One region of the Butyricicoccus sp. OF10-2 genome, then DNA from elsewhere that is predicted to be linked to it. Evidence: predicted binding sites of a transcription regulator. Region 1 holds the regulator's gene; the other holds the start of a gene.
The links. The regulator LexA, encoded in region 1, represses DNA repair genes until DNA is damaged. The targets are predictions, from matches to a motif close to CNAACANNTGTTNG.
Positions count from the first base shown of each region.

Region 2: DXB00_RS16820 (DNA polymerase Y family protein) is a predicted target of LexA. The motif match lies at 2,764-2,777, and genes of this name have one in related genera.

Region 1 is NZ_QUMC01000034.1:3,085-11,834, reverse strand. Features, by position in the region: gene recG (ATP-dependent DNA helicase RecG) at 1-471, opposite strand, end outside; gene lexA (transcriptional repressor LexA) at 1,197-1,787, opposite strand; gene DXB00_RS14275 (Asp23/Gls24 family envelope stress response protein) at 2,082-2,432, shown strand; gene DXB00_RS14270 (DAK2 domain-containing protein) at 2,736-4,385, shown strand; gene DXB00_RS14265 (hypothetical protein) at 4,717-5,229, opposite strand; gene DXB00_RS14260 (RNA polymerase sigma factor) at 5,222-5,776, opposite strand; gene glgB (1,4-alpha-glucan branching protein GlgB) at 6,694-8,448, shown strand; gene DXB00_RS14250 (GNAT family N-acetyltransferase) at 8,563-8,750, opposite strand, start outside.
Region 2 is NZ_QUMC01000001.1:34,993-43,742, reverse strand. Features, by position in the region: partial or broken gene thiH (2-iminoacetate synthase ThiH) at 1-136, opposite strand, end outside; gene DXB00_RS00215 (thiazole synthase) at 180-944, opposite strand; gene mscL (large conductance mechanosensitive channel protein MscL) at 1,024-1,437, shown strand; gene thiF (sulfur carrier protein ThiS adenylyltransferase ThiF) at 1,485-2,120, opposite strand; gene thiS (sulfur carrier protein ThiS) at 2,327-2,521, opposite strand; TPP riboswitch at 2,594-2,696, opposite strand; gene DXB00_RS16820 (DNA polymerase Y family protein) at 2,795-3,376, shown strand; gene DXB00_RS16815 (DNA polymerase Y family protein) at 3,325-3,999, shown strand; gene DXB00_RS00190 (hypothetical protein) at 4,034-5,074, opposite strand; gene DXB00_RS00185 (RNA polymerase sigma factor) at 5,040-5,540, opposite strand; gene pdxR (MocR-like pyridoxine biosynthesis transcription factor PdxR) at 5,628-7,034, opposite strand; gene DXB00_RS00175 (AEC family transporter) at 7,773-8,723, opposite strand; gene DXB00_RS00170 (MarR family winged helix-turn-helix transcriptional regulator) at 8,716-8,750, opposite strand, start outside.

The DNA of each region.
Region 1 (8,750 bases):
CTGGGTCAGTCCCGCCGTCAGCGGATAGACCGGCACGATGCGTCCCGGGTGGTCAGCGTCCGGTGCGACCTTCTCCGACTGCGGGGAGACCATCGTGCGGCCGCGTCCATAGCCCTGCACCTTGCCGTAGAACACATACTCCTGTCCGACGCGCAGCTGCGCCGCAGCATACGGATTGTTGAAGTAGGTGACGTTCAGCGTGCCGGTTTCATCGTAAATCGTACACTTGACCAGCGTCAGGCCCTTGCGGATACGGTTGACCTTGGGTTCGGTGCCGACCACAGCGCGCACAGCATACTTGTCCTCCATGCCGATTTCCGCAATCGGCGTGATGTGAGTGCGATCCTCGTAGTCGCGCGGGTAGGTCTCGAGCGCGTCACGAAGCGTGCGGATATGCAGTTTTTCGAGCAGCTTCGCCTTTTTCGGGCCGATGCCCTTGACGAACTGGATGCTGTCATCAACCGATGGCATGAGGATTCTCCTTTGGGAATTTTGATTTGCAAGGCACCCGCTTTACGGGGCGCACGAACCGCGCAGGCGGTTCGCCCATTCTGGGCGGCGCCCTTTTTTCTGCACCAATTGACCGGGGCGCACGAACCGCGCAGACGGTTCGCCCTAACGGGCGGAGCGTTTTTCGCTGAAGTTCAGCGGGAGTTCGCCTACGCGGCGGGCGCATAAGAGGGATGGACACCAAAGGTTTCCACCCCTCTTATGAATCTCCCCGTTTCCTCTTAGCACAGCGAAATTTGCAGAACTGAGACTATAAAGGAACGGCAGAGGATTTTTTCTTCCGCAGGACGACTGATAGCCGTCCATGTATCCGCGTATTCGCAGGGTCAGATACCTTTCTGCTACACATACGGGCAACTCTACGCTGGGTGCGGCATAACAGTGCCGCACCCTGTGTAGCAGCAATCTATCTGTGAACTGCGAACAGGTTGCGAAAGATACGCTGTGGTAACCCGACTGCCGTTCCCCTTTTCGAAGCGGTCGCCGCTCTCTGGTCTGCGCCAGACTAACAAACAAAGGGAAACGGGAGTAAGAGGGTAGAAACCGTAGGTGTCTACCCTCTTGCCCTCGCTGCGGGCGCGGCAAATCCCCCGCTTGATTTCAAGCGAAAAACCTCCCGCCCGTTAGGGCGAACACGCCTGCGGCAGTTCGCGTCCCCCGCTCAGCCGGTACTGAAAAGGCTGCTCTTAATACTCGCGGTAAACCGCCTTCACCACGCCTAAAATCTGGCACCCGGTGCCGTTGATCGGCGGATACGCCGGATTCTCCGGCATGAGCCAGACACCGTCCGGCGTGATGTTGAGCGTCTTGCAGGTGGCCTCATCCTCGAGCAGCGCGATTACGATGTCGCCGTTGCGCGCCTGCACATCCTGCCGGATAATGACCAGATCATCATCCATAATGCCCACGCCGATCATCGAATCGCCGCGAATGCGCAGCGCGTAATACTCGCCGCCGCCCACTGCCGGTTCGAACGGCACATAGCCGATATGCTCCTCCACCGCGAGGATCGGCATACCGGCGGTGACGCGGCCCAGAATCGGCACGCGCGGCACCATGGAAGGGCCGCTGACCGGCGTCAGCGCACGCGATTTATGCTCATTCGGCTCCAGATAACCGGCCTCCTGCAGCTTTTTCAGGTGCGCATGCACGGTGGACGGCGACCGCAGTCCCATCTCTGCACCAATCTCACGCACCGAAGGCGGATAGCCGTGTTCGAGGGAATAACTGCTTATATAATCCAGTATCTGCTGTTGTTTGGCGGAAATCTTCTTCATTTTCGGCACTCCTCGCTGTTTCCGTCGGAACATACGTTCGTAATTTTATCCTTATTATACCGCAATCCGCTGCAATAAGCAAACATTTGTTTGCATTAACCTGCACGAATTTTCCGTGTTAATCGACACTATTCTTTAATTTATCCGGTTTTCTGCCGCCGTGTTGAAAAATAACGCAGTTTCGTCACCGCATTGCTTGTATTTTACATGATTTTGTTATATCATATAAACAGCAAAAGTATTGATTATTGCGGGGCAGACGCATTCTGCCTTAACTCGCAGGGAGGTTTTTATATGACCATCAAGACCGATCTCGGATATATCGACATTACCAACGAGGTGCTGGCCGGCATTGCGGGCTATGCGGCATCCTCCTGCTTCGGTGTCAAAGGCATGACCATCCGCTCCATGTCGGACGGACTGGCACACCTGCTCGGACTGGAAAACCAGTCGCGCGGCGTAAAGGTCACCGAGGCTGTGGACGGCGGTGTCAACATCGACCTGCACATTGCAGTCGAGCACGGCGTGAATATTGCCACCGTCTGCCGCTCTATCATCGGCGAGGTACGCTATCATGTTGAGCGCCTGACCGGTGTGGACGTAAAGAACGTCGATATCTATGTAGAGAGCATCAAGGCGGACTGACACCTATAGGGGACTTCGCAAGTCCCTATATACGGAAGTCAGTTCCGTAGAAACTGACTTCCGATACCCGAACGACGCGCCCCAAGGGCGCTGAGTCGGAGTAACAAAACCCACGCTCATGTCGCGGGTTTTGTTGCGGCATAACGCCGCTGTTTGAATACCGCGGTACAACCGCGGACGTCTGCGGACGGAACCAATGACTCGGATTGCCCTAAGGAAATCCTGTCATGCGGTTACGGTTTGCAAGCAAACCGAAATCTTATTACGCGCAACTGCGCGGTTACTTTTAGGAGAGTTAGATAAATGGCAGATCAGAAAATCAACGGTGCGCTGTACCGGTCCATGGTGATCGAGGGCGCACTCGCCATTGCAGAAAAGAAGGAACAGGCAAACGAACTGAACGTATTCCCGGTACCGGACGGCGATACCGGCACGAATATGTCCATGACGATGGGTTCCGCAATGGCTGAGATGGAAAAGCTCGCCGAGCCGAGCCTCGCCAAAGCAGCGGATGCGACCGCTTCTGCGCTGCTGCGCGGCGCACGCGGCAACTCGGGTGTTATCCTGTCGCTGCTGTTCCGCGGCATGGCGAAAAAGCTGCGCGAGACCGACGAGGCCGACGGCCGCACACTCGCGCTTGCGCTGCGCGAGGGCGTAGACACCGCCTACAAGGCGGTTATGAAGCCCGCTGAGGGCACCATCCTGACCGTATCGCGCGTTGCGGCACAGCACGCGGTCGAGCTGTGTCAGGCCGAGCCGACGCTCACCGCAGAGCAGGTTCTGGCAGCGATCATCGAGCAGGGCCACACCGCACTTGAGGAAACCGTTCATCAGAATCCAGTGCTCGAAAAGGCAGGCGTGGTTGACGCCGGCGGCTTCGGCTTTATCACCATCTTCGAGGGCATGCTGGACGCGCTGCGCGGCATCCACAAGGAACGTGCTGTTGCGGCAGAGCCGACCAAGTCCACCGCAGACTTCGCTGCGATCAACGATGAGGACATCACCTTCACCTACTGCACCGAGTTCATCGCATCCCGCAAGGACAAGGCGCGCAATGTCGCTCGTCTGCGCTCCATTCTGAACGAGATCGGCGACTCGCTGGTGGTTGTCGAGGATGATGATATCGTCAAGGTACACGTTCACACCGACCAGCCGAACAAGGCGCTTGAGGAGGGCCTGAAATTCGGTCCGCTGCTGACCGTTAAAATCGAGAACATGCGTGAGCAGCATACCGCCAAGGTAATTGAGGGCACGGCGGACGCGCCCAAGGAGCGCGTGATCGTTCCCGCAGAGAAGAAGTTTGGCTTTGTAGCCGTTGCTGCCGGTGGGGGTCTCAAAACCCTGTTTACCGACCTCGGCGCGGACGTTGTGGTACAGGGCGGTCAGACCATGAACCCGTCCACCGACGACATTCTGCACGCTGTCGATGCCGTTCCGGCGGAAATCGTTTTCGTGCTGCCGAACAACAAGAATATCATCATGGCTGCCGAGCAGGCGGTTCATCTCTCCGAGGAGAAAAAGGTGATCGTCGTGCCGACTAAGACCATCCCGCAGGGTATTTCGGCCATGCTGGCGGTCGATCCAGAAGCCGAACAGGACAGCGAGCTGGCGCTTGCTATGCTGGACGCGGCAAAGCACGTCCGCAGCGGTCAGGTGACTTACGCGGCCCGCGACAGCGAGTTTGACGGCAAGAAGATCAAGCAGGGTGAGTATCTGTCGCTGTGCGAGGGTAAGCTGTGCGCCAACGGCAAGGAAACCTCGGTCATCAAGAAGCTGGCGCGCGAGATGGTCTCCGACGACAGCGCATTTGCAACCGTTATCTTCGGCGAAGGCGTTACCGAGGAGCAGGCCGCTGAGGTTGAGAACCTGCTGCACAAGGAAAACAAGGAGATGGAGATCAACGTCATCAACGGCGGTCAGCCGGTTTACTACTACATCATTTCGGTGGAGTAAACCATCTCTCTAAGCATAAAAAAGCATCGGAAACTGCGTTTCCGATGCTTTTTTCGTGAAATTTCGTCTGCTGTGATTTACTTTACAAGCTCAGCTGCCATATCGAACATGGTCTGTGCATCCAGACCGGTATCATAGCCGCTGATGAGGTACGTTGCGCCGTCCTGCTCCCAGAGCACGGACTGGAACATCTTATCCTCCACCTCGTCCGAGCCATAATAGCTGATAACGAGTTCGCCGTTCTTCTCCTGCTGCTTTTCCTCGTCGGACTTCTCGTAGTCGTCCGGTACGAAGCGGTAGTGCGCATCGCGATAGGTCAGCGTTATGCCGTTTACCTCGCAGTCGTTGCCGGAACCGGATTCTCCATCTCGTCCTCGGTGAACACGGTGTAGCTCTTGTGCGCGGACAGATTCAGCTCCGCGCCATCCTTCGTGTAGGTCGCGTCCACCTCGGCGATTTTCTCCGTTTCACCCACGCCGTTCCGTGCGGTGGTAGCCACATCAGAGCCGTAGCTGAACGTATACTCGCCAATCTTGTCCGGCAGCGTGAGCACTACACCGGCATCAGCCAGATGCGCCTGCGTGCTCGACAGATCCAGCCGCTGGTCAGACCAGCCCTCACTGAAAATGCCGCCCATGCCGCCTGCCGCAAATGCGCCGGTCACCGCAATCGCAGCGACAGCGGCAACCGCGACAAAGCGTTTGCTCCACAGATGACGCTTGCGTGCCGGTGCATTGTTCAGTGCAAATTTGACGCGCGCCTGCATCGAATCCGGTGCATGCAGCTCATCTGCACACTGATGCAGCATTTCCTTGATTTCGCGTTCCATTTTGATTTCATCCATGATTTGCAGCCTCCTTCGGCTTCCGTTCTTCGGTCAGCGCCTGCCGCAGATGGCGGCGAGCGGAAAAAAGGCGGGATTTCACCGTTCCCTCGGTCACGCCGGTCGCCTGCGCGATCTCACGCACCGAGCGATCATCGAAGTAATACAGCACCACGGTCACGCGGCGTTTTTCGTCCAGTGTGTCGAGGGCGGCGTACAGACGGCGCTGCTCATCCGTCCGCAGCACGGCGGACAGTGCGCTTTCGCTCTCACCTGCATCGAAAAATTCGGATACCGGCGTTTCCCGTTTGGCTTTGCGGCAGTACTTCCATGCCGCGCGCGACAGCGTTCTGAGCAGCCACGGCCGGAATTTGCTGCCGTCCCGCAGGGATTTGATGGACTGTGCACAGGTGACAAAGGCCTCCTGCGCCAGATCCTCGCCGTCCGTCCTGCTGCCGGTGATCAGGCACGCAAGGCGATATGCATCGTCCTTGTAGCGCTCGTACAGCTCGTCGAACGCCTGCATATCGCCGTACTGCATGCGGCTGACAAGCTCTTTATCGTTCATAACTTTCTATCCTTTCCCTGGGTGCGTCTGTATATAAGAGCAGCCACTCCGGATTCGGTTCATTTTATTTTGGGTGAAATCCGCGTCCTTTGACGCACCCGAGTATAAGAGCCGCGAAGCGGCGGGCCGGTTCATTTTTATTTAACGGACACTTTGTACAGTTTTGACGGTTGCGTTTAACGTGTATGTATTCTATACTTAATTTATAAAATCTGGATTGTGCCGCTGTATCGTGTGGTCGCTTGCGAAGCGAACCTAACTCGCCTGCCCGGCGAGGGCACAAGAAGGAGACAACCTGCGGTTTTCTCCTTCTTGTGAATCTTCCTCTTTCCCTTAGAGGGCACGGCGAAAATCGGAGAGACGAGACCGCTCCGAAAAGGGGAACGGCAGAGGATTTTTTCTTCCGTTGGGGAGCACAGTGTGCTCCCATTCCCCTGCCTATACGCAGTGCCAGATACTCTGCTGCTACACATGCGGTTCCGTCTCCGCAGGCGCGACATACCCGTGTCGCGCAACCCTTTGGCACGTTGTAACGGAAGGCACCTGCGAATTTAGGTATTCGCTACAATTTATCTTCGTAGGCCCTGTCTATCATAACACGCTAACGAATTGTGCGGCACTGTCATGCCGCACTCTGCGTTGATTATACCACATGTGTAGCAGAACGGTATCTGACCCTGCGAATATACGGATACATGGACGCGCAAAGCACGTCCTGCGGTAGAGAAAATCCTCTGTCGCGTCCTTATAGTCTCAGTTCACTAATTTTCGCCGTGCTATCCCCAAGGGAAACGGGAGTCCCAAGAGGGTAGAAACCGTAGGTGTCTACCCTTTTGGTTTCCCCGGCGAAACCGCCGCAGTTCTTTCGCTTCACAAGCGACCATCCCCCGTTAGGGGAAAAGAAAGGAAGTGCTTCCATGAATCAGCACCAATTCTTCACAGGAGAAATTTTCGACGCCTACCGCTGGTTTGGCGCTCACATAGAGCAAAACGCTGTCGTTTTCCGTACCTTTGCGCCCAATGCCAGCCGCATTACGCTGACCGGCGCGTGCAACGGCTGGACCGAGACCGATCTGGTACAGGACGGCCGCAGCGGCTTCTGGTCGGTCTCTGTACCGGACGCCCGCGCAGGCCAGTTTTACAAATACCGCATCTACGGCCCGGACGGCTCTGTCACCGAGCACTGCGATCCCTACGGCTTTGCCATGGAGCTGCGGCCTGCCTGCTGCTCGATTATCACCGACCTTGACGAGTACCGCTTCACAGACGAAGCGTGGATGAACAGCCGCACGGCTTCGCCGGACGCACCGCTTAATATCTACGAGATGCACCTCGGCTCGTGGATGCGAAATCCGGACGACGCAAACGGCTGGTACACCTACGATGAAATCGCCCGCCGGTTGATTCCCTATCTGCAGGAAAACGGCTACACGCATGTGGAGTTTCTGCCACTGTCCGAGCACCCGTTTGACGGCTCCTGGGGCTACCAGAACACCGGATTTTTTGCTCCGACCTCGCGCTACGGCACGCCGGCACAGCTGAAACTGCTGATTGACAAGCTGCATCATGCCGGTATCGGTGCGATCATGGATTTTGTACCGGTACACTTTGCCGTAGACTCCTACGGTCTGGCGAAATACGACGGCACGCACCTGTACGAGTACCCGCACAGCGCGGTCGGTGAAAGTGAATGGGGCAGCTACAATTTCATTCATTCCAGACGGGAAGTGCGCTGTTTTCTGCAGTCTGCGGCCGATTACTGGCTCACTGAGTTTCATTTTGACGGTCTGCGCATGGATGCGGTCTCGCGCCTGATCTACTGGCAGGGCGATCCCGCGCGCGGCGTCAACGGCGACACGCTCGAATTCCTCAAAAATATGAACCGCGGTCTGAAAGCCCGCCATCCCTCTGCTCTGCTCATCGCTGAGGACTCGACTGCCTATCCCGGTGTCACCCGTCCGGTGGACGAGGGCGGCTTGGGCTTCGACTACAAGTGGGATCTCGGCTGGATGCACGATACACTCGAGTTCTGCCAAACCCAGCCGGATCTGCGTCCGCGCGACCATGGCAAGCTGCTCTGGTCGATGCACTATTTTTCCAACGAGCACTACCTGCTGCCGCTCTCGCACGACGAGGTTGTGCACGGCAAGGCGGCAATCGTGCAGAAAATGTGGGGTGCGGACGAATGCGACAAGTATGCGCAGGCGCGTGTGATGTATCTGTATATGTTCACGCATCCGGGTAAAAAGCTGAATTTCATGGGCAACGAGCTGGGTCAGCTGTACGAATGGAGCGAAGCCGGTACGCTGGACTGGGCACTGGCAGAACGTCCGTTCCACCGATTTTTCCACAGCCTGTGCAAAACTTATGTGGAGAATCCCGCGCTGCACGCAGATTATGCGCCGGATAATTTCCGGTGGGCGAAAAATCATGCGGATGCGCCCTGCGTATTCGGCATGGAGCGCCACGCAAACGGAAAAACGCTGCTCGCCCTGTGCAATTTTGCGGACAGCGAACAGAACTTCACCGCTTTCCTGCCGAAGTTTACGGTTCTGCTTGACAGCAATGCCGCGGAGTTCGGCGGCACCGGAGAGACGCTTGCCGTCTCCCGCAAGGATAGTCTGTGTACGGTTGCGCTGCCGCGATACAGTGCGGTTCTGCTCAAGCTGTAAAATCGAAAAGCAGCCGAAAAGGATTTCTTTTCCGCTGCCGCATACAATTACCAACTGCTGATTTCTCATTGCGAATCAAAAAGCGCTCTGCCAAAAACAGAGCGCTTTTCCTATTTATTCGACCGAAATCGGCTTTACCATCTGATAATGCAGTCCGTTCTCATCGCGGTACTCGCCGCGCTGCAGAAAACCGAATTTATGATAAAAACCCTGTGCACGCATGTTTTTCTCGGCAACACGAGCACACAGCTCGCGCTTGCCGAGCGCACGGTACACACTGATAGCCTGACCGAGAATCTGTC
Region 2 (8,750 bases), on a different contig from region 1:
CCGCCGTATAGGCATCCGCGTCATAGGCGTTCATGCGGGAAATGACCTCGTCCTGCACCTCGGAGCCGATGTTGTCCATGCCCGGCTGATACTCCATGTGATCGGTATCAGCAGTGATGTATTTCGCGGAAATCATTTCGTTTTTTTCGTTTTCCATGACAAATATCCCTCTTTCCGTCTTAATCCTGCAGGAAACCGGTCAGCGGAGAGGATGCCGACGCCGTCTCACGGACGCGGCCCAGACCGGCAAGGTACGCCGTGCGGCCTGCCTCAATCGCCTGCTTGAACGCCTCAGCCATCGCCGGAATATCGCCTGCGGTGGCAATCGCGGTGTTGGCCATGATAGCTGCCGCGCCCATCTCCATCGCCTCGCAAGCCTGCGACGGACGGCCGATGCCTGCGTCCACGATGATCGGCAGATCAATTTCATCAATCAAAATCTTGATGAACTCGCGGGTAGCGAGACCCTTGTTCGTGCCGATGGGAGCCGCCAGCGGCATGATGGAGGCCGCGCCCGCGTTGACCAGATCACGCGCAACGTTCAGATCGGGATACATATACGGCATGACAACAAAGCCTTCGTTTGCGAGAATCTCGGTCGCGCGAATGGTCTCCTGATTGTCCGGCAGCAGGTACTTGCTGTCGCGCATGATTTCGATCTTGACGAAATCGCCGCAGCCGCACGCACGCGACAGACGCGCAATGCGAACCGCCTCGTCGGCATTGCGGGCACCCGAGGTGTTCGGCAGCAGCGTTACGCCCTCCGGAATATAGTCGAGGATGTTAGCCGTGCCGCCCTCATTTGCGCGGCGCAGCGCCAGCGTGATGATCTGTGCGCCTGCGTTCTGCACGGCAGCGTTGATCAGGTCGAGCGAATACTTTCCGGAACCAAGGATAAAGCGGGACTGGAACTCGTGTCCGCCGATTACAAGTGTATCTTTCATGTGAAAAACTCCTTTTTTCTTGACCCATTTAAGGGAAACGTATAAACTGATAGTATAAATAAGAAAGGGGAACGTAAAAGTGAAAAAGTTTATCGAAGAATTCAAAGTCTTCGCGCTGCGCGGCAACGTGATGGACATGGCAATCGGTGTTATCATCGGCGGTGCGTTCACCAGCATCGTGACTTCACTGACCGATAACCTCATTAACCCGATTCTCGGCCTGTTCGGCGGCACCGATTTAAGCGGTTTCGTGCTGAACCTCGGCGGTGTGGAACTGCGCTACGGTGCATTCATCACCTCGATCATCAACTTTTTGATCATGGCGTTCGTGCTGTTCTGTCTGCTCAAAGCGGTCAATAAGCTGACTGCGCTCGGCAAAAAGCCGGAAGCACCCGCAGAGCCGACCACCAAGGTCTGCCCGTTCTGCTGCAGCGAGATTCCGATCAAGGCTGTCAAGTGTGCACACTGCGGTTCCGATCAGCCGAAAGAATAATGGAGAGCGGAGAATGAAAGCTGCGGCTTCTGTTCTCCATTTTCTATTTACGGCTCCGTTTCGCCAATGAGCAGGCGCAGCACCATCGTGCCTTCATGTGCCGAGCAGACCGCTACGCGCGGCGCCATCAGGCCGAGACCGTCGGCTACATCGCTTGTACCGTCGCCGCAGAGATACACATGGCCGAATCGTTTTTCGGTCTTGATCAGGTTCGCTGAGCCGTAGCCTGCCATGCCGCTGCCCGATACGACCGGCTTTTCCGGCAGTCTGGTAAGCAGATTCTCGAGCAGCATGGCCTTCTGGTCCGGCTTGTCGAACGCCTCTACGACCACATCACAGCCGGAGAACAGCCGCTCCACGTTGGACGGAACGACCCGCTCGGTGTAAGTCTCGTAGGTGAGATAGGGATTGATGGCCTCAAGCTGCTCGACAAGTGCGAGCGTTTTCGGGATGCCAAGGTCTTTCATCGTGTAATGCTGTCGGTTGAGGTTGGTGATGTCCACCACATCGAAATCCACGAGGATGAGATGACCGACACCCAGCCGCGCCAGAAAAATCGCAAGGTTGGAGCCAAGCCCGCCCAGACCCGCAATGCCGACACACGCCTTGTCCAGCTTAGCCTGAATATCCGCGCCGTGGCGTTCCACCAGTGCGTCATGCAGTTGTTCTTTGGTTAAAATCATGATTTTTCTCCTGTAATCACGCGCAGCGTGCATTTAATCGGGAAGAAATTGCATTGCAATTTTTTTGAAAACCGGGAGCTTGTATCTTTGTTTTCATACCAGTAAAAAATGTGTGTGCCGCTCGCAGCGCGCAAATTTCTTTGGGACATATCCGCGTTTTACGCAGTATGTCCCCTTCGCACCAACTGTGGTTGGTGCGAAGGGTATCAGCCGCCGCCCACGAAGCATACGACTTCCAGATGGTCTGCATCGGTCAGCTTCTCTTCCGCGAACTGCGCACGCGGAATGATGGTGCCGTTCTTCTCGACAGCCACACGCTGCGGGTCGTGACCCAGCTCCTTCAGCAGCGCCAGAACTGTGCCCTCTGCGGGAACGGCACGTTCTTTACCGTTTACTTTCATGCAAATATCCTCTTTTCCGCAAGAAAAAATGCTCCGGTCTCACCATGCGGTAAAACCGGAGCATTAAAATTTCAAGTGTATGCGACAGCTTCCCTACGATGGTGCTAACCAACAGGTTCAAAAGGTTAGGCTCTCGCCCTCTCAGCCGCTCATCACGGCACCCTTGCTTGCAAATACAGTATGCACCTCATTCTCCCACTTGTCAAGCACATTTTTTTCGGATATAATGCAGTTATACAATGCAAACATTCGTTCGGGAGGAGATGATGACCGATGGACCGAACCATTCTGCACTGCGACTGCAACTCGTTTTTCGCGAGTGTGGAAACGCTGCTCGACCCGTCGCTTGCCGACGGACCGACCGCCGTCTGCGGTGATCCGGAGAGCCGCCACGGCATCATTCTCGCCAAGAACGAGAAGGCCAAAGCCTTCGGCGTACAAACCGCCGAGACCATCTGGCAGGCGAAACGAAAATGCCCGGATTTACGGCTGGTAGCACCGCATCGGAGCGAATATGTGAAGTTTTCGCGCAAGTGCAACGAGCTGTACCTGCAGTACACCGATCTTGTCGATCCGTTCGGCATTGATGAATCCTTCCTCGATGTCACCGGCTCGATGCACCTGTTCGGCTCCGGTGAGCATATCGCGGACGAGCTGCGCCGCCGCATGCGCGAGGAGGTCGGACTGACCATCTCGGTCGGCGTATCGTTCAACCGCGCGTTCGCCAAACTCGGCAGCGATTACAAAAAGCCGGACGGCACGACGGTCTTTTCGCGCGAAATTTCAAGCAGCGCGTGTGGTCCTTGCCCGCGAACACGCTCCTGTATGTCGGCAAACGCGCCAGCGACCGGCTGAACCAACTGGGCGTACGCACGATCGGCGAGCTTGCCGCCTGCGATCCGGCGTTTATCCACAGCATTCTGGGCAAAAACGGCGATCTTCTGCTGCGTTACGCCAGAGGCGAGGACGATGAGCCTGTGCGCTCGTTTTACGCGGAACGAGAGGTCAAATCGGTCGGCAACAGCATGACGTTCGCGCACAATCTGCTCGGCGCGGACGAATGCCGCATGGGCATCACGGCGCTGTGCGACAATGTCGGCAGACGTTTGCGAAAGCGCGGCATGGTGTGCCAGACCGTGCAGCTCGGCATCCGCGACCCGGAATTTCACAACCGCTCGCGTCAAATAACGCTTGAGCGGCCGACCAATTCCACGCGTGCGCTCATCGACCTGTCCATGCAGCTGCTGCTCGGACACTGGCCGATGGACAAGCCGGTGCGCCTGCTGTCGGTCACGGCAGCCAATCTGCTGCCGGAAAATCAGTCGTGCGAGCAGCTTTCGCTGTTTGACGCCGCCGAGGATATCCAGAAGCGCGACCGTCAGCATAAGCTCGACCAGACGGTTGACGCGCTGCGGCAGAAATTCGGTGATAAATCAGTCATGTTCGCGCGTTCGGTGAAGAAAAAGGATAAAAAATGAGGACATATCTACCGGATATGTCCTCATTTTTGCGTTACTGCGTCAGCCGGAAGGATACCGCCCAGCTGCCGTCCATCAGGTCGCTTGCGGTGTAGATATCACCGGTAAGTGTACAGCCGGCAACATCCTCGTATGCCATCGGGAAAACGTACTCTGTGTAATCCATATCGTTGTCAAAATCCTTGTAGGATACCGCGTATTCGCACATCCGTTCCGTGCCGTCCGCAAGGTGCAAGGTCGAAAAATCTGCGTGATTATCCAGCGTCAGCGAACCATCTGTGCGATAATGCAAATGCAGTTCTCCATTTCGCCATCCGGCAGCAATCAGTGCGCATACCCCATTCTCACTCTGCCACAAAGTGCCCTGCGGAACAAGAAAATCATAGTCGTGCATGGTTTCGTACAGCGAGATATCCGACGCACTCAGACCGTTGATATCGTGGTTCTCGGTCGGTGCATTCTGCGTCACTGCGGACAAATCCGCCGTTACCGGAACATCTTCCTGCTCTACTTTTCCAATCAGCAGCTTGTTAAACGAAAACTTGAACGCGCCTGCCGGAACATCTCCTCCCAAATCGTCAATTTGAAGAAAATATGTTGCCGTGTGGGTACTTGGATCGTAGTCAACCGTCGAGCAGCCGCAGGACAGCGGTGCAGTTCTGCCCAAGCGCGGATAATCCAAATGCCAGCTGTCGTACATATCCGGCGCGGCATCGCCGAACAGGCTGCCGGTGGTATCGGTCAGCGACAAATAAACCTTTGCCGTGCTGCCTTCCACGTCCGCCGAAACGACCTCCAGCTTAACGCCCCGGTCCTCGCAGACCTGCCCGACCGGCTGCAGGTACTCCGCCATGCCGGGCGCAATTTGGTACAGCACCCGCAGAACCGCCTCCTGATTGGCAGCTACGGCGGTGCTCACGCAGGCCAGTGCCGCCGCAACCGCAAGGATGATCTTGAGCGGTTTTCGCGCTCTGTGCGGCCTGCCGCTCTCCATTTTGGCGATCGTCTGCTGCACCAGTGTGTCGCTCGGCGTGATATTCTCATTCATGTCGCGGTACTGCTTGTGAAAATCCATCGTCCAGTTCTCCTTTCATCAATTCGCGCAGCTGTGCCCGTGCGCGCGTCAGCCGTGTGCGTATCGTGGACGGTTTTTCCCCGCTCATGCGCGCAATCTCCTCTGCGGTGTAACCCTCGCAGTAGAATAAATGCACTGCCGCGCGGTACTTAGGCGTCAGCCGCCGCAACGCTTCATCCAGCGCGCTGTCCTCCGGCTCGGGAAACGGAATGCGATCATCGAGCGGTGTGTCGTGCCGCCGCCATGCCATGCGCCAGTGGCTTTTCAGGCAGTTGAGCGTCACCCGCAGCAGCCATGCCTTTTCGTGCTCCACACTGTCGAAAACCGGCTTTTTACGCACGGTCTGGAGAAAGACCTCCTGAAAAATATCGTCCGCGTCGTGACGGCTGCGCGTCTGCGCATACGCCAATCGGTATACCATGTCGCCGTAGACGCTGACGAGTTGTTCGGGTGTTTTTGCGGTCATGCTCCATCCTCCTTTCACCGGTAATACGAAACAAAAACCCGAAGTGCTACAAATTTTCGCAGAAATTTATCGCATTTCGGGTTGTATTTATTTTGTCCACGCTTGCTTGAGCAGCTTTGCCGCCTCGTCGATCTGCTGTTCGGTCAGACCGGCATAGCCGAGCACAAGCGTTGCTCGCGGCGGCTTGACCGGCGGCGTATAGTACGCCGAAAGCGGGTAAACACGCACACCGACCGCCTTTGCACGCTCAATAAGTTCGTGCTCGAGCATGCCGTTGCGCATGTGCAGCAGCAGGTGCAGACCGGCCTCCGAGCGCGAGACCTCATGCGGCAGGTCGGCCAGCTCGCGGTCAAGTGCGGCCATGAGCGCGTCGCGGCGTGCCTGATAGACCTTGCGGCTGCGACTGATGTGCCGCTCGAAGCCGCCGGTGTGCATGAAGGCCGCCAGCGTGTACTGGTCAAAGCTCGGCACGGTAGATGAGTACCGCGAAAACTGTTCGCGATAGCGCGCCATCAGCGCATTCGGCAGCACCAGATAGCCGATGCGCAGTCCGGGGGCAAGGCTTTTCGCAAAGGTGTTGACGTACACGACGCGTCCGGTCCTGTCCAGCTCACCCAACGCCGGAATTGGGCGTGAGGCATAGCGGAATTCGCTGTCGTAGTCATCCTCGATGATGTAGCGGTCGGGCGCTTCCGACGCCCAGCGAAGGATTTCCAGTCGGCGGGCAGCCGTCATAACCGTGCCCAGCGGGAAATGGTGCGACGGCGTAAGGTATACCACCGATGCGTCACTCGCAGCCAGCGCGTCAGCACGCAGACCGTGCTTGTCCAGCGGTGTCGGACGCACGGTCACACCGTTCACTGCGAAAATCTGATACAGCTTGCGGTAGCCGGGGTTCTCGAGCGCGTACACGCGGTCGCGGCCGAGCAGCTGAATGACAAGGTGCATCAGATACTCCGAGCCTGCGCCGATGAGGATGTTGTCCGGCGAGACATTGATGCCGCGGAAGTCGTGCAGGTAGCGCACGATCTCCTCTCGAAGTTCCGCCGCGCCGCATGGGTCGGTCGCACGGAGCAGCGCACTCGAGTATTCGCTCAGCACACTGCGCGACAGCCGCGCCCATGTGGAGAACGGAAAGCAGCCGTTATCGACAAAATCCGTGCGAAAATCGTAAGGATAGGTCTCCTCAGAGGCGGAAATCGGCGGCAAAGGCGGTGCAAATGGCTCCTGTGGCTCGGAGACCGGCACGGCAAGCTGCTCCTGCACAAAGTAACCGCGCCTTGGCGCAGAGGCGATGTAGCCTTCGGCGGCAAGCTGACCGTAAGCGGTTTCCACGGTGATCTGGCTGACGCGCAGATTGGCCGCCAGCTGGCGTTTGCTCGGCAGGCGCGTGCCGCCGGGCAAGGCGCCGGACATGATGTCCGCGCGGACAGCGTGGTAGAGCTGCTCGTAGAGCGGCTGTTGATCGTGCGGTTTAAGGTGGTAAGTCAGCATGGCCGGAGGCTCCTTTCTTTGCGTCTTTTGCAAAATCTGTGCTGATTATATGAGTTATCGCTTGCGAAGCGAACGAAATCTGCGCTGACGCCGCGCGGGCGCACAAGAGGGTAGACACCAAGGTTTCTACCCTCTTGTGAATCACCCGTTTCCTGTCATAGTCTGGCGCAGACCAGAGACCGGCGACCGCTGCGAAAATAGGGGTACGGCAGTCGGGTTACTCTTGCGTTTGTTTCGTAAAATATTCGCAGTTCCCGGATAGCTTACTGCTACACAGACCGGCTACTTCCAGCAGGCGCGACACAACAATGTCGCGCAATTCGTTAGTCGGAGATTATAGACAGCACCTACGGATTAGGCATTTAGTACCATTTATCTTCGCAGACCCTGTCTATCATAACGCGCTAAAGAATCGTGCGGCACTGTTATCCCCCAGGGGACTCTCTCTTGCCCTTCGGGCAATTCACCTTGTGCCGCACCCAGCGTAGAATAAACCGTATGTGTAGCAGTAAGCTGTCTGACCCTGCGAATATGCGGATACATGGGCGGCCATTGGCCGCCCCTACGGAAGATGAACAGTACGGCCGTTCCCCCATAGTCTCAGTTCTCTGATAGCCGCCGTGCTAAGAGGAAACGGGGAGATTCACAAGAGGGGTGGAAACCTTAGGTGTCCATCCCTCTTGTGCGCCCGCGCGGCGTCAGCGCAGTTCCCCTCGCCTCGAAGGCGAAAAACTTACGTTAAATAAGCGCCATCGAACGCAGAATGAACAGCGTCAATGTCAGCGTAACCGCACTCAACGCCGTGCTGAGCACAATGATCGACGATGACAGCACATGATCACCGCCCATATTTTTCGCCATAACATAACCGGACGCTGTGCTCGGCGCACCGCACAGGATGACGATGGCCACCAGCGTCTGCTCGCGGAAGCCGAGCGCCACGCCCATCGGCAAAAAGATAACGCTCAGCAGCACCAGCTTGATAAACACGGCTGCACAGGTCGGGCCCAGCTTTTTGATTGCCTTTGCGCCCTCAAAGCCCGCGCCGATGCTCAGGAGCGCCATCGGTGTGGCGCAGTTGCCCAGCATCGCGAGGCCCTTGTCCAGCATGGGCGGAAAGTCGATCGCGAGGAGCGAGAACGGCAGACCCGCGAAGATGCCCAGAATGATCGGATTGGTGATGATGCCGCGCAGCGTTTTGCCGACCAGCCCGCGGTGATCCACCTGCTGTGCATCCGGCGCGGTGACGGTGAGCACCAGCACCGAGAAGATGTTATACAGCGGTACGCTCGCCACGATCATCAGCGGGACAAGTCCGGCATCGCCGTACAGATTCTGCACAAAAGCCACGCCTAAAATCGCCTGTGAGCCGCGGAACGCGCCCTGTGTGAACGCACCGACCATGCTCTTATCCTTGAGGAAAATGGATGCACCGATCCAGACGGCAAAGAAATACACGGTCGTCGCACCCGCGCAGAAAAAGAAAAACACGGGGTCGAACTGCTCGGTGATGCGTCCCTGCGCGATATCTCGGAACAGCAGGATCGGCAGCAGCACCTTGAACGACAGACGGTCGATGTCGGTCAGCGTCTGCTTGGTGAAAAAGTTTTTGCTGCGCAGCCAGCGGCCAAGCACGATGATCGCAAAAATCGGCACGGTGGCATTCAGACAGAATATCAGGTTATCCATTGGTTTCTCCCTCCACGGCTGCTTCCT